2 regions of the Paracoccus sp. J39 genome follow, and region 1 is predicted to be linked to the other one. Evidence: riboswitches for the same ligand, from Rfam matches in the RefSeq annotation. Region 1 holds a riboswitch; the other holds the start of a gene.

The links. A riboswitch is a leader RNA that binds a small molecule or an ion and turns the genes downstream of it on or off. The one in region 1 is predicted to bind thiamine pyrophosphate.
Region 2: linked by a shared signal. The riboswitch ahead of thiD (bifunctional hydroxymethylpyrimidine kinase/phosphomethylpyrimidine kinase) and the one ahead of L632_RS0105830 (TenA family protein) in region 1 are both predicted to bind thiamine pyrophosphate.

The regions. Positions count from the first base shown of each region.
Region 1 is NZ_JAEN01000004.1:181,583-189,510, reverse strand. Features, by position in the region: gene L632_RS0105855 (homoserine dehydrogenase) at 1-828, shown strand, start outside; gene L632_RS0105850 (GntR family transcriptional regulator) at 902-1,546, opposite strand; gene L632_RS0105845 (M48 family metallopeptidase) at 1,591-2,274, opposite strand; gene L632_RS0105840 (FYDLN acid domain-containing protein) at 2,424-2,744, shown strand; gene L632_RS0105835 (NUDIX hydrolase) at 2,815-3,288, shown strand; gene L632_RS0105830 (TenA family protein) at 3,292-3,933, opposite strand; TPP riboswitch at 4,000-4,131, opposite strand; gene L632_RS0105825 (AI-2E family transporter) at 4,299-5,489, shown strand; gene hflC (protease modulator HflC) at 5,604-6,719, opposite strand; gene hflK (FtsH protease activity modulator HflK) at 6,719-7,928, opposite strand, start outside.
Region 2 is NZ_JAEN01000003.1:270,026-277,953, forward strand. Features, by position in the region: gene L632_RS0104770 (thiamine phosphate synthase) at 1-230, opposite strand, end outside; gene L632_RS0104775 (thiazole synthase) at 227-991, opposite strand; gene thiS (sulfur carrier protein ThiS) at 993-1,190, opposite strand; gene L632_RS0104785 (FAD-dependent oxidoreductase) at 1,174-2,151, opposite strand; gene thiD (bifunctional hydroxymethylpyrimidine kinase/phosphomethylpyrimidine kinase) at 2,148-2,975, opposite strand; TPP riboswitch at 3,045-3,148, opposite strand; gene L632_RS0104795 (HAD family phosphatase) at 3,333-3,935, shown strand; gene L632_RS24235 (hypothetical protein) at 4,002-4,631, opposite strand; gene aroQ (type II 3-dehydroquinate dehydratase) at 4,727-5,161, opposite strand; gene L632_RS0104810 (response regulator transcription factor) at 5,189-5,890, opposite strand; gene L632_RS0104815 (PAS-domain containing protein) at 5,883-7,763, opposite strand; gene L632_RS0104820 (AMP-binding protein) at 7,876-7,928, shown strand, end outside.

The sequences.
Region 1 (7,928 bases):
GTCATGGGGGTGATGAACGGCACCTGCAACTATATCCTGACCCGGATGGAAAGCGCCGGCCTGCCCTATGAGACGGTGTTCGAGGAGGCGCGGCAGCTGGGCTATCTGGAGGCCGACCCGACGCTGGACGTGGGCGGCATCGACGCCAGCCACAAGCTGGCCATCCTGGCCGCCATCGCCTTCGGCACCCGCCCCAGCTTCGACGCGGTCGAGATCGAGGGCATCGAGCGGGTCAGCATCGACGACATCCGCCGCGCCGCCGACATGGGCTATCGCATCAAGCTGCTGGGGGTGGCCCAGATGACCGGGCGCGGGCTGGAGCAGCGCATGTCGCCCTGCCTCGTTCCCGCCGACAGCCCCTTGGGGCAATTGCAGGGCGGCACCAACATGGTGGTGATCGAGGGCGATGCGGTCGGCCAGATCGTGCTGCGCGGCGCCGGCGCCGGCGAGGGTCCGACCGCCAGCGCGGTGATGTCCGACGTGGTCGAGATCGCGCGCGGCGTCAGGATGCCGAGCTTCGGCCAGCCGGCCGAGACGCTGGCCAGCCCGCAACCGGCGCGAACGGCAGTGCCGGCGGCCTATTACATCCGCCTGCAGCTGACCGACAAGCCGGGGGCGCTGGCCAAGGTGGCCTCGGTGCTGGGCGACAGCGGCATCTCGATCGACCGCATGCGGCAATACGGCCATTCCCACAGCGAGGGCATCGCGCCGGTGCTGATCGTCACCCACAAGACCACCCCCGAGGCCATCGACCACGCCATCGAGGCCCTGCCCCGCACCGGCGTCATCGCCGGCGAGCCGGTCGAGCTGCGGATCGAGGAGGTCTGATCCGGCGCTGGCCGCGCCCGCCCGCGCTGCCGGATTCGGGGATTTCTGCAACGAAGAAATGGCCGCGCCGGGTTCAGGCCGTGCCCAGGTGGCGCAGGCCGTGGGTCACGTCGGCCCGGACCGCCAGCCGCAACCCCGGCTCGTCCCCGGCGCGCAGCGAGGCCAGGATCATGCGGTGATGGCGCGGCGGCTCGTTGCGCTTGACCCGGCCGTAGAGCGCGCGCATGGTCGGGCCGAGCTGCAGCCAGACCGTCTCGACGATGGCCAGCATCGCCGGCGCCTGGGCGCGCAGGTAGAGCAGCCGGTGGAATTCCAGGTTGGTGCGGATATAGCCGATCGCGTCATGGCTTTCCGCCGCCTCGCCGATGGCGGCGTTGATCACCGCCATGCGCTCGATCAGCGCCTGGTGGGCGCGCGGCAGGGCGCGGGCGGCCAGTTCCGGCTCGATCAGCCCGCGCAGCGCCGCCAGTTCCTCGATGCGCTCGACCGAAAGCTCCGGCGTGGTGATCCGCCCCGAGGAGGAGAGCGACAGCGCCCCCTCGGCCACCAGGCGCCGCACCGCCTCGCGCGCCGGGGTCATCGAGACGCGATGCTCGGCGGCGATGCCGCGCAGGGTCAGGGCCAGGCCGGGCGGCAGTTCGCCCAGCATGATGCGCTGGCGCAGGTTGCGATAAAGCCGCTCATGGGCGGAACTTTCCGAGGAACGCGAAGCAGTCATGCGCCAGCTGTGATCACAAAACCGGGCGCCGTCAAGTCCGCACGTCAGAGGCGGAACCGCCAGGCCAGCAGCTCATGGCCGTGCCTGCGCAGCCAGGCGCGGTGGCGCGCGTAATCCGGCATCAGCCGCCCGGTCGCGGCCCAGAAGGCCGGCGAATGGTCCATATGCGCCAGATGCGCCACCTCATGCGCCGCGACATAGTCCAGCACCTCGGGCGGCGCCATGGCGAGGCGCCACGAGAACATCAGCCGTCCGTCATGGGTGCAGCTGCCCCAGCGCGAGCGCGTGTCGCGCAGCGCCAGCGCCCGGAAGCCGCGCCCCAGCGCCGCCGCGTAGCGGTCGCAGGCCGCGACCAGCCGGGCCTGCGCCAGATGCTTCAGCCAGGCCTCGACCACCACGCCGGCCGGCCGGGCCTGCGGCACCAGCAGCGCCTCGTCGGTCAGCTCGACCCGGCGCGTGCCTGCCGGAGTGATGCGGCGCAGCCGGCCCTCGACCGGCAGCAGCGCGCCATGCTCGGCAAGCTGCAGCGCCGGCATTTCGGCCCGGGTGCGGCGCAGCCACTCGGCCCGCGACTCGGCAAAGGCGCGGCCGTCCGAAAGGCTGGTGCGGCTGGGCAGGGTCAGCACCACCTCGCCCCCCGCCCGCGCCACGCGCAGCGTCATGCGCCGCGCCCGGGCCGAGCGCCGCAGCGTCACCGGAATGTCGCCTCCGACCAGAATCCTGTCCATCATGTCCCGCATCTTGCGATGGTCCGCCTGTTGCCCCATCTTTCCCCTGCACCGCCACCCGCCCGCAAGGGGAAAAGGCTTTGACAGCCCCGCGCGGCTATGGCAGGGGACAGCGGATTTACCTGAACGCGGCAGAAAAAGAGAATACCATGCCCAAAGAGGAATGGGGCACGAAACGCCTTTGCCCCCATTGCGCCACGCGCTTCTACGACCTGAGAAACGACCCGATGACCTGCCCCGCCTGCGGCGCAGAATTCACGCTGGAAAGCCTGACCAACGGCCGCTCGCGCTCGCTGATCTCGGAAAAGACCGCGGCGCGGGAAGAAGACCAGACCGATCTGGTCGATGACGAGGATCTGGACGACGACGCCGATACCGGCGATCTGGACGACGATCTGCTGGACGACGACGATGACGGCGACATGTCGCTGGACGACATCGCCGACGTGCCCGAGAGCGACGACGAATAAGCCCTCGTCCCGACTGGTCCAGGCCCCGGAACGCGACCCGCGGCCGGGGCCTTTCCTTTGGCGGCCGAAGATGCGGATCATCGACAGGCAGGCCATGCGCGCCATCCTGCTGACCCCGGACGACCGGGTGCTGCTGATGCGCGTCGATTACGGCACCGGCGACTGGTGGATCACCCCCGGCGGCGGCGCCGAGCCCGGCGAGACCGCCGAGCAGACCCTGCGCCGCGAACTGGCCGAGGAACTGGGCTTCGCCCTGCCCGCGCTTGGCCCGCTGGTCTGGCGCCGCCGCGTCGCGATGACGCTGCGGCAGCGACGCTGGCGGCAGTCCGAGGACTATTTCCTGATCGAGACCCAGGATTTCGTGCCGGTGATCCGGAACGCGCCCGAGGCCGGCGCCATCCGCGAATTCCGCTGGTGGAGCCTGCCCGAGATGCGCCATACCGGCGAGCGGCTGGCGCCGGCCGCGCTGCCGCGCATCGTGCTGGACTATCGCGCGAACGGGCCGCCCGGCAGCCCGCCCGAGATCGAGATCGTCGAGGATTGACCGTCAGGCCGCGTAGACCTCGTCGAAAAACGCCCGTTCCAGCGTGACGGCGCGCCGGAAGAAGTCGCGCGCCTGATCCGCCGCTCCGGGCCCGGCCCGGTCGAACTCCTCGCGCAGGAAGCCGACGAAATCCCGGAAGAAGGCATTATCGTGCAGCGTGATCCATTCGGCATGGACGAAACGCTCGGGCAGCGGCTGCGGCGCGCGGCTGGCCCAATCGAGGTAAAGCCCCTCGGCCACGTTCAACACCGCCAGCACGGCGGGATAGCTGCGCGTCGCCGCCGCCTCGCGCATCAGCGCCTGGAACCCCGCGGTGGGCGCGCTGTCGGGGGTGGCGGCGCGATCCGCCTCGTCCACGCCGAGCGCCGCGAAGGCGCGCAGGAAATAGTCGTTCTCCTCGCCCGAGACCATGCCGGCGAAACGCCCGAAGCGCAGCCGCGATTCGAAGCGGTCGGCCGAGGCGATGGCCGCGCCCAGAAGCGTCAGGAAGGCGTCGAGAAAGCGGTGATCCTGCACCAGGTAGCGCGCCATCGCCGCATCCGCGATGCTGCCGGCGAACAGCTCGCGTACGAAGCGGTGCTCGACGGCGGCGGTCCAGTCCGCGGCGCATTCCCGGCGCAGGGTTTCGAAAAAGCTCTCGGTCATCGGGGCCCTCATGGCTTGGGGCGAGACCGGGTTGCAGTTCGGCCTCGCGGTGAGGCCGGCAAAAGACAGGCGCATCCTTCCCATCCCTTCGCCGGCATGATCCGGATCAGGTTCGAAGGGTCACCGCGCCGCCCGTCGTCGGGTCGATCGAGGCCAGCGGTCTCTCAGCCCCTTGCCGGGACTCCCCTTGGTGGCGCCAGACTAGCGCGCGGCGCGGCGGCTGTCACGGCCTGCCCACAAGATCGTGAGCCGCGAAATCCGGAACCGGCCGGCTGCGGCGCGGCATTGCGTCTTGCAGCCGGGGGCGAGATGTTATCTCGTTGCCGCAGGGCGGGCGCTACCCGCCCGCAGTCAGGACCGGGACCATGACGACGGGCGAAATGCCGAAACCCACGACCGCGACAGAACTGAACGATCCCGCCGCCTCGCGGCAAAGCCCGAAACAGGTCGGCCTGCGCCTGCACCGGCCGCCGCTTCTGACCAATATCTCGGCCGCGCGCTGGCTGCTGCTGGCCATCGTGGCGGCCTCGATCTATTTCTTCCACGGCTTCCTGGTGCCGGTGCTGGCGGCCATGGTGATCGCGCTGGCCAGCTGGCCCCTGCGCGAGCGCGCCGCCCGCCAGCTGAACCTGGGCCGCACCGGGGCGGCGACGGTGCTGGTGCTGGTGCTGGTCTGCTTCCTGCTGATCCCCATCGCCATGGCGCTGATCTATGCCTTCCGCGAGCTGCGCGACTGGATCAACTGGGCGATCGTGGTCAACAGCTCGGGCGCGCCGACGCCGGGCTGGATGGTCGAGCTGCCGCAGGTCGGCGACTGGCTGGACGAGAACTGGCAGACCTATATCGGCCGGCCCGGCGGCATCAGCGAGATCGTGCAGCTGGTCAGCGGCTCGAATATCGGGGCGATCTATCGCGGCGCGGTGACGGCGGGGACGCTGGCCTTCCATCTGGCGCTGACCTTGCTGTTCATGCTGATTACCCTGTTCGTGCTGTATCGCGACGGCGACAAGATCGTGGCGCAGATCGACCAGGTCGGCCGCCGCATCCTGCCCGACCGCTGGAGCAGGCTGTCGCGCGTCGTGCCCGCGACGATCAGCTCGACCGTGACGGGCATGACCCTGATCGCCATCGGCGAGGGGGTGATCCTGGGCGTGGCCTATTGGCTGGCCGGCGTGCCCTCGCCGGTGACCTTCGGGGTGATCACCGGCTTCATGGCGCTGATCCCGGGCGGCGCGCCGCTGTCCTTCACCCTGGTCTCGGCCTATCTGGTGGCCAGCGGCTCGCCCGTCGAGGGGGCGGCGCTGTTCGTCTGGGGCACCTGCGAGCTGTTCGTGGTGGACAAGACCATCCGCCCGGTTCTGGTCGGCGGCCCGGTCAAGCTGCCGTTCCTGCCGACCTTTTTCGGCCTGATCGGCGGGGTCAAGACCATGGGCATCGTCGGGCTGTTCGTCGGCCCGGTGCTGATGGCGCTGCTGGTCTCGATCTGGCGGGAATGGCAGCGCGAGCTTGCCGAAGAAGAGCAGCGGCAGGACAGCAAGCTGATCGGCCTGGAGTGACCGGGGCCTGACCGGCCCCCGGCGCAAGAACGGCGGAACATGGAAAAAGGCGGGGCGCAGATGCGTCCCGCCTTTCCTGTTGCGGCCGGGCTTCCGTCGGCGCCGGCGTCCGGATCAATCCGCCGGAAGCGGCGCCGGAGGCACCACGGGATCCTCCTGCGGCGGCGCGGCCAGCGATTCCGGCAGCGGCGTCAGCGTCACGCCGGCACCGGCGCCCAGCGGCTCGCCCTCGCGATTGGTCTCGGTCGGGGCGACGGCCTCGCCGGGTGCGATCGCGCCCGAGCTCTCGGCCTCGGCTTCGTCCTCGTCCGCGGCGGGGGTCGAGGCCGGCCGGGGCACCGGCACCGGATTGGCCCGGTCGGCCCCGTCGTTGCGCAGGTAGTCGAAGAACTCGCCCTGCGGCTGGATCACCAGCGAGCTGTTCTCGCCCCGCAGCGCCCGCTCATAGGAGGTCATCGAGCGGGTGAAGGCAAAGAACTCGGGGTCGCGGCCGAAGGCATCGGCGTAGATGGCGTTGCGGCGGGCATCGGCTTCGCCGCGCACCACCTCGGCGCGCTTCCGCGCCTCGGAGGTCAGCTCGACCACGGTGCGGTCGGCGGCGGCGCGGACGCGCTGCGCGGCCTCGCCACCGCGGGCGATCTCGTCGGCGGCCTCGCGCTCGCGCTCGGCACGCATCCGGGCATAGGTCGCGGTCAGGTTCTGCTCGGGCAGGTCGGTGCGGGTCAGGCGCACGTCGATGACGCGGATGCCCAGGTCGCGGGCATCGTCGCGCGACAGGTCGCGGATGCGATTCATCAGCGGCGTCCGGTCGTCCGACAGCACCGTGGTCGAGGGCACCGAGCCCAGCACCTGCCGGATCGCATTGGTCACGATCGGCTCAAGCCGGCGCTGCGCGAATTCGATGCCGCCCGCACCCACCGCGCGGCGGAACTGCACCACGTCGGTGATCTGCCAGCGCGCGAAGGCATCGACCACCAGACGGCGGTCGTCCAGCGGCGTGACCTCCATCGGCGGGGTCGGCAGGCCGAGGATGCGGGCGTCGTATTTCACCACATTGTCGAGGAAGGGCACCTTGACGCCCAGGCCCGGCTCCTCGCGCACGTCGACCACTTCGCCGAAGCGCAGGACGAGCGCCTTTTCACGCACATCGACGATATAGAGCGAGGAGATGACCAGGACCGCCACCACGACCAGGAAGGGCAGCGCCAGAAGCGAGATTGCACGGTTCATCACTGGTTCCCCCCGCTGGTGTTGCCCGAATTGGCGTTGCCCGTATTGCGGTTGCCGGAAGCCGGCGCCCCGCTGCGCAACTGATCCAGCGGCAGATAGGGCACCACGCCCGGCCCCGCCTCGCCGTCGAGGATGACCTTGTTCACCCCGCCCAGAACCTTCTCCATCGTTTCCAGATACATCCGCCGGCGCGTCACCTCCGGCGCCTTCACATATTCGTCATAGACCGAGTTGAAGCGCGCGGCCTCGCCCTCGGCGGTGTTCACCGCCTCGGCGCGATAGGCCTCGGCGCGTTCGATCACGGCGGCGGCCTCGCCCCGGGCGCTGGCCAGCACGCGGTTCGCATAGGCGTCGGCCTCTTTCTCCAGCCGGTCGCGTTCCTGCTGGGCGGCCTGCACCTCGCGGAAGCTGTCGATCACCTCGCGCGGGGGGTCGGCGCGGTCCAGGTTGACGCGCAGCACGTTGATCCCCGCCTCATAGGCGTTCAGCGTGTTCTGCACCGCCAGCTTGAGGTCGTCGGCGATGGCACCACGGTCACGGTTCAGGATCGGCGCCAGTTCGGACCGCGCCACGATGTCGCGCATGGCCGATTCCGAAACCGCGCGGATCGTGTCCTCGGGATCGGCGAGGTTGAACAGGAATTTCTCGGGGTCCGAGATGTTCCAGACCACCTGATAGGCCATGTCCACGATGTTCTGGTCGCGGGTCAGCATCAGCCCCGAATCCATCGGCCCGGCGCGGCCGGTGCCGATTTCCGTGGTCCGTTCGCCCGAGACCTGCACCACCTCGGCGGTGACGACCGGCCAGGGCGCGAAGTTGAGGCCCGGCTCGCCGGTGCCGACGGGCTTGCCGAACAGCAGCTCGACCGCGCGTTCCTCGGGCTTGACGGTGTAGAAGCTGGAAAAGGCCCAAAGCGCCACCACGGCAAGCGCCGCGATGCCCCAGGTGCCGCGGTTCATCTGGAATTGCGGGCCCTGCGGACGGCGCGGACCGCCGCCGCGATTGCCGCCGCCCGGCCCCTTGCCGCCCATCAGCACCCGCAGACGGTCCTGGCCCTTGCGCACCAGTTCCTCGATCTCGGGGATCTGGTCGCCCCGGCGCGGCCCCTGCGGACGGTCGTCCTTGCCGCCCCCCGGCCCGCCCCAGGGACGCTGGCCGCCCCCCTGCGGCGGCTCTCTGCCGCCCTTGCCATCATCTCCGCCGCCGCCC
Region 2 (7,928 bases), on a different contig from region 1:
CCCAGGTGGATGAAGTCGCAGCCCAGGTCGATGGCGGCCTGCCAGTGGTCATTGACGACCAGCGTGGCGCGATGTTCGCGGCACAGCTCCTGGCACAGCGCCAGCTCGCCCAAGAGCCGGGCGGGGGGCTGGTCCTTGATGCGGATCTGCACCAGTTTCACGCCCAGAGGCAGGGCGCGGCGCAGCCAGTCGCTGCTGTCGAAGATCGGGTAGAAGCGCGGCAATCTCATCCCAGCACCGCCATGCCGAAGAGGGGGGTGGAAGGCGCGGCCATGTCGCGGGCCTCGATCGGGTTCGCGCCATGCGCCAGCTGCCCGGCCTCGATCGCCAGCGCCATGGCGCGGGCCATGGCCACCGGATCGCCGGCCTTGGCGACCGCGGTGTTCAGCAGCACCGCGTCATAACCCAGCTCCATCGCCTGCGCCGCGTGGCTGGGCAGGCCGATGCCGGCATCCACCACCAGCGGCACATCGGGGAAATGCGCCCTGAGGCTGCGCAGCCCGTAAGGATTGTTCAGCCCCCGGCCCGAGCCGATGGGCGCGCCCCAGGGCATCAGCACCTGGCAGCCCGCATCGAGCAGCCGGCCGCAGACCGACAGGTCCTCGGTGCAATAGGGAAAGACCTGGAAGCCGTCCTCGGACAGCAGCCGCGCCGCCTCGACCAGCGCGATCACGTCGGGGCAAAGCGTGTCGTCGTCGCGGATCACTTCCAGCTTGATCCAGGGCGTCTCGAACAGCTCGCGCGCCATCTGCGCGGTCGTCACCGCCTCGCGCACCGAATGGCAGCCGGCGGTATTGGGCAGGACGGGGATGCCCAGCTCCTTGATCAGGCGGTGGAAATCCTGGCCCTCGCCGCCTTCGCGCCGCAGGCTGACGGTGGCGATGCCGGCGCGCGAGGCGCGGAACGCCTCGGCCATGATCGCGGGCGAGGGGTATTGCGCCGTGCCCAGCATCAGCGGGCTTGCGACTTCGGTTCCGTAAAAGACCGGCATCTCAGCCCCCCTGCATCGGCGCCACGACTTCCAGCGCGTCGCCATCCTTCAGCGTGGTTGCGGGCCGGGCGGCGGCGGGCAGGAAAGCGCCGTTCAGCGCCGTCGCCACCTTGGCCGCGCCCAATCCGATCTCGGCCAGCGCATCCTGCACGGTCGGGCCGGTCAGGTCGCGCGCCTCTCCGTTAAGGGTGATCTTCATCCATGAACTCCGGTTTCCGGCCCTCGAGAAGGTAATCGGCGGCCATGCGGGCCACGGCGGGGGCCAGAAGATAGCCGTGGCGGTAAAGGCCGTTTGCGTAAAGCGTGCCGCCGCGCCGGCGCAGGCGGGGCAGGTTGTCGGGAAAGGCGGGCCGCGCATCCGAGCCAAGCTCCAGGATCTCGGCCTCGGCGAAGCCGGGATGCAGGGCATAGGCGGCCGACAGCATCTCGACGGCCGAGCGCGCGGTGACGCGATACTTGCCGCCGGTTTCCAGCATCGTGGCGCCGATCATGTAGACGCCCTCGCCGCGCGGCACGAGATACAGGGGGATGCGCGGATGCAGCAGGCGGATGGTGCGGGTCAGCGTCACTTCCGGGCAGCGGATCACCAGCATTTCGCCGCGCACGCCGCGCAGGTCGGGAAGCTGGTCGCGGGCCGCCAGCCCGCGCGCATCGACGATCAGGCCGGCGGGCGTGCCCTCGGTCTCGATGGCGACGCCCTGCGCCTCCAGCCGGTCGCGCAGGGCCAGCAGCGCGGCGCGCGGGTTCAGATGCGCCTCGGTGGCGAAATGCAGCCCGCGCGGGAAGCGCCCGGACAGTTCCGGCTCCAGCGCGGCGATCTCCTCGGCACTCACCGGCTGATGCGCCTGGGTCAGCCGGGCGAAGCGGTCGAGTTCCGCCCGGTCCCGTGAGGGGGCGAGGACCAGCGTGCCGCGCCGGATGACCTCGGCGCCATTCGCCTGCCACCAGTCGGCGGCGTCAAGGCCGAGGCGCAGCACCGCCGGCTCGGCGCTTTCGGCCTCGCAATAGGGCGCCAGCATGCCGCCGGCGCGCCAGCTGCAGGCCTGCGCGCCGGGCTTGCCGGCCGGGTCGATGATCCGGGGCAGAGTGCCGCGCGCCGCCAGTTCGGTGGCGATGCACAGCCCCATCACCCCGGCGCCCAGGATGGTGATCGCGGTCATGTCCGTCTCCAGAGCGCGTGGAAATGATGCACCGGGCCGTGGCCCAGCCCCACCGCCAGCTCATCGGCGGCGGCGATGGCGCCTTGCAGCCAGCCATGGGCGCGGGTCACGGCATCGGGCACCGCCATGCCCTGGGCCAGCCCCGCCGCGATGGCCGAGGACAGCGAGCAGCCGGTGCCGTGGGTGTTGGGCGTCTGCTGGCGCGGGGCCGTCAGGACCAGCGGCTGCGGCCCGACCAGAAGGTCGGTACAGGCGTCCTCGCTGGCATGGCCGCCCTTCATCAGCACATGGTCGGCGCCCAGGGCGCGCAGCGCCTCGCCCTGCTCGCGCATTTCCTCGGGCGTCGCGGCGGCGGGGCGACCCAGAAGCCGCGCCGCCTCGGGCAGGTTCGGGGTCAGCACCGTCGCCAGCGGGATCAGTTGCTCGCGCAGCGCCGAGACGGCATCGTCCGGCAGAAGCGCGTCGCCGGATTTCGCCACCATCACCGGGTCCAGCACCACCGGCACCGGATTGTCCGCCAGCAGCGCCGCCAGCCGGTCGGCGACGACTGTGATCACATCTGCGCCGCCGACCATGCCGATCTTGACCGCGCGCACCTCGAGATCGCCGAAAACCGCGTCGATCTGCGCCGCGACCATGGCGGGGCTGACCGGCTCGACCGCAGCGACGGTGCGGGTGTTCTGCGCGGTGATCGCCGTGATCACAGAGGCGCCATAGACCCCGAGGGCCGAGAAGCTTTTCAGGTCGGCCTGGATCCCGGCGCCGCCGCCGCTGTCCGAGCCGGCGATGGTCAGCGCGATGGGATGGGGCTGCAATCCCGACATGGCCCGCCTTTCGTTTTGGCCGGGCATGGGGACGTGGGGCGGATGGGTGGCGGACCGGGAATTGCGGGGCCGCATCACTCTACCCTTCCCTACGCCGGCATGACCCGGATCAGGTTCGATGGGTCGGTGCCCGGCACCTCTCAGCCCCGTGCGGGGCTCCCCAAGTGTATGAGTCTTTCGCGCGACACTAGGCCCCGGCGTCCCGCTTTGCAAGGGCCGAGCGCCGCCGGTCCGTCGCGGGGTGTCACGCATCTGTCCGCCTGGCCGGGCAAGATGGCGGGCGGCCTGCGGCGGTTTCGGGCTTTACACCGCCCGGAATTCCGGCCGATCTGGGCCCGGTGGAAAGGGAAGGATGCGATGAAAAGCGTGATCTTCGACCTGGGCGGGGTGCTGATCGACTGGGATCCGGTCCTGGCCTTTGCGGATGTCTTCACCAGCCGGACCGAGGCCGAGGCCTGGATGGCCCGCATCGACTTTCCCGGCTGGAACCGGATGCAGGACGGCGGGCGCAGCTTTGCCGAGGGGCTGGCCGCCGCCCGCGCCGAGCATGGCGACGAGGCGCGGCACCTGGCGGGCTATCTGGCGGCCTTTCCCGTCACCATCGAAAAGACCGTGCCCGGCAGCTGGGCGGTGGCCGAGGCGCTGCTGGCCCGAGACGTGCCGCTTTATGCGCTGACCAACTGGTCGGCCGAGACCTGGCCGCATGCGCTGGAGCTGCATCCCCGCCTGGGTGCGATCTTCGCCGATATCCTGGTCTCGGGCCAGGTCGGCGTGCTGAAACCCGACCCGGCGATCTTCCGGCTGCTGATGGACCGCAACGGGCTGCGGCCCGGGGACTGCATCTTCGTCGACGACAGCCCGGCCAATGTCGAGGGCGCCCGCGCGCTGGGCATGGACGGGATTCACTTTACCGGCGCCGAGGCGCTGGGCCGGGACCTGGCGCGGCGCGGGGTGATTTGAAGAGGGCCGGCAGGTAGCAGGTCTGCTTTGCGGAAAGCTGCTGTTAAATGATCGATATCGGTGTGACTACAAAACGGTGCTTGCGATGATCCCCACCACCCGCTCCAGATACGGCCAAACGGAAGTGCGGTATCTCGGCGGCGCTAGCGTCGGCGATATAAACACCGTCCGCTCTCGGAAGCTCACCTGCACGGGCGCGGAATCTGGCGACGGCACCTGCGGCATTGCCATGCCAAAAGCGCGACCAAACTGTTTGGACGCGCCGACACCGTAGACGATCATTGCGCGCCACGGCACGTGTTCGAGCACGGCCTTGAATATTTCGGTGCCATGAGCGCGGTCTTCATCCGAAAGATCAGCATCATAGCGCGCACTGGCGCAAGAAATGTTCGTCTGCATTGAGGTTAGCCCGCGTTCGGCCAGCATCTTGGAGAGCCGGGCTAAGTTGGGTCGTGTCTTTGACGGTTTGGTGGTGGCCGCATCATACATCTCCCTGCAGGATCGACCATTGCGATTCCATAGCGCGTCCAGAAACTGATCGTGGGTTCCCACGTCAGCGCAATGAAAGGTTTTTGCCGAACTGGCCCCGACGATCAGGACCTTGACCTGATCGGGATCCGTATCGGTCATCCAAGGACGCGGATATGCACCGCGGCGCGGCATTGTCAGGGAACGAATGCGGTCCTCAAACGTCATCGCGTTTCCGTCTAGCAGATTGCACGCACCTAGATACTATTGCGGTTCGATGGGGTGCTCCGAGCGTCAGAAATGGGCTCACCCCTACCGCCCCCCTATCCCACCAGCTTCGCCACATGGCGCAGCGCCAGCAGGTAGCCATTGACCCCGAAACCGGCGATCACGCCCTCGGCGCGCAGGCTGACATAGGAATGGTGGCGGAAGCTCTCGCGCTTGTGGACGTTCGAGATATGCACCTCGATCACCGGCCCGTCGAAGGCGTTCAGCGCATCGAGGATCGCCACCGAGGTATGGGTGAAGGCGGCCGGGTTGATGACGATGGCCTGGGCCGACCGCCGGGCCTCGTGGATCAGGTCGATGATCGCGCCCTCGTGGTTCGACTGGTGGAAGGCGATGTCCAGCCCCAGCTCGGACCCAAGCGCCTTGCAGTCGCGCTCGACGTCAGCCAGCGTGGTGCTGCCATAGATCTCGGGCTGGCGCTGGCCCAGCAGGTTCAGGTTCGGGCCGTTCAGGACATAGACGGTGGGCATGGCAATCTCCGCGAGGATGGGGGCAATCTAGCCCAGTTCGGCCAGAAAGATATAGCCCGCGCCGTAGATCGTCTTGATCAGCCGCGGGTTCTTCGGGTCCTCGCCCAGCTTGGTGCGCAGGCGCGAGATGCGCACGTCCATCGCCCGGTCGAAGCTTTCGCCCGCCGTGCCGCCCAGCGTCTCCAGCATCTGCGCGCGCGAGATCAGCCGGCGCGGATTGTCGAGGAACAGCCGCAGGACCTCGGCCTCGGCATGGGAGATCGGGGTCTCGGCGCCCTCGGGCGAAGTCAGGGTGTAGCGGTCGAAATCCGCGGACCATCCGGCGAAGCGGATCTGCTGGCGGCCGGCGCCGGTCTCGCGCTGGGGCCTGCGCAGCCGGGCGCGGATGCGGGCCACGACCTCGGCCGGCTCGAAGGGCTTGATGATGTAGTCGTCGGCGCCCAGCTCAAGGCCCGTCACCCGGTCCTGCACCTGCGCCCGGCCCGAGATGATGATGATCGCCGCGCCGGATTCGCTGGCCAGCCGGTGCACCAGCGCCAGCCCGTCGCGGTCGGGCAGGCCCAGGTCGATCAGGCAGGCATCGGGCTGGATACGGCGCAGCGCCGCCTCGAATTCGGTGGCGCGGGCGAAGCCTAAGGTGCGGAAGCCCGCCTCCTCCAGCGCCGCGGAGAGCAGGCGGCGGATTTCGGGTTCGTCGTCGAGGATGGCGATCAAGGGGGCGTCAGTCATCGGTCTCTGCCATGGCCACGGCCAGTTCGGTGTCGCCAAAGGGCTTGGTCAGGACCGGTCCGTCAAGCCCCGATCTGCGCGGATCGCCCGGCGGCAGCGCCGTCATCAGCACCAGAGGCAGGCCGCGGCCGCGCAGATCGGCGCCCGAACCGTCGCCCAGCTGCAGGTCCGACAGGATCAGCGTCAGGCCGGGAAGGTCGGTCAACCCGCGCGCCTCGGAGAGCGAGCCGGCCTCGATCACCGAATGGCCCTGGGCGGTCAGCATCTCGCGGATATGGGCGCGGATGGCGTCGTCATCCTCGACCAGCAGCACCAGATGCGGGTGCGCGGCGCGCAGCGGCAGGCGGATGGTGACCCGGGCGCCGCCGCTCTCGGCATTGCCCAGCCGCAGCGTGCCGCCGGACAGCTTGATCTGGTCATAGACCATCGACAGGCCCAGGCCGGTGCCCTGGCTGCCCTTGGTGGTGAAGAAGGGCTCGGTCGCCCGTGCCAGCGCCTCGGCCGAGAAGCCGGGCCCGGTATCGGTCACCGCGATCTCCAGCCAGCGCCCGGCGGGGCGAGCCTCGACGGCGATCCGGCCCCGGCCCTGCATGGCGTCGCGGGCGTTCAGGATCAGGTTCAGCAGCGCATCCTGCAGCGCGCCGGGGTCCAGCATCACCCGCGCCGGCAGCTCGCCGATGCGGGTGTCGAGCGCGACCTCCGCGCCCAGCGTCGGCCGGGTCATCGCCGCCAGATCGTCCAGCATGGCGCGCAGATCGACCGGCTGCGGCTGGTGCTCGCGCCGTCCGGTCAACGCCGAGATGCCGTCGAGCAGCCGCACCCCGCGACGGGCGGCGGCCAGCGTCGCCTGCACGTCCTCGGCCTGTTCCGGCGGCAGGCCGGCGCGCGCCAGCCGGCCCTGCAGGCCCAGGATGATGGTCAGCAGGTTGCCGAAGTCATGCGCCAGCCCCGAGGTCATCTGCGCCGCCACCGCGCGTTTCGCCGCATGGGTCAGCGCCTCGCGCGCCTGCACCTCGGCGGTGACGTCGGTGGACAGGATATAGACGCCGCGCCCGTTCTGGTCCGGGGTCAGCGCGATGCGGATGCGCCGACCCGAGGGCGGGTGCGTGATCTCGAACACCTGCGGCTGGCCGGCGATGGCGCGGTCCAGATGCGGGCGGATGCGGGCGAAGGTCTCGGCCCCCAGAACCGTTTCGCATTGCCGCCCGATGATCGAGGCGTCCGAGCCGGGAAACACCATCGAGATCTGGTTGTTCGAGAAGGTATAGCGATAGTCGCGGTCCATATGCGCGATATGCGCCGGGACCATGGCGGTGACATGGCGGGTGCGCGCCTCGGATTCGGTCAGGATGCGCTTGGCTTCCTCCAGCGCGGCATTGGTCGCGGCCAGCGCCCGGTTCGCGGCGGAAAGCCGCTCGGCATTCTCCAGCACCCGCTCGGACAGTTCCTCGGAGCGGGCGCGCAGCAGCTCCTCCTGCCGCTTGATATGGGTGATGTCGGTATAGACCGCGATCCAGCCGCCCTGAGACAGCGGCGCCCCCTCGACCGAGATCCAGCGGCCGTCGGCGCGCTTTCGTTCCATGTAATGCGGCTGAAAGGTGCGGGCCTGGTCGACGCGCTCGCGGATCGCGGCCTCGGGATCGTCCTGGGGACCGTATTCGCCGCGATGCACCAGATAGCGGATCGTATCCTCGAAGGTGGCGCCGCTGCGGGTCAGTTCGTCCGGCAGGCCGAACATCGCCTGATAGGGGCGGTTGCTGACCGCCAGCCGCAGCTCGGCGTCGAAGATCGAGATCGCCTGCTGGATCAGGTTCAGCCCCGAGCGGGTCAGCTCGGCATGCCGGTCGTTCGAGGGCATCTCCATTCCTGGCATTGCGCGGTCCCTGTAACAATTCGTAGGATTCAGGAAAAACTGACGCAAGAATTGCCGCTGTAAGCTGCGATTGCCAGAGGGAAGAGGAGCCCTGACGGCAAGGGGAGGAACCATGCAGAACGCTGAGGCGGCCGAGGCCGGTTTGCAGTCGATTCCAGCGTTGCT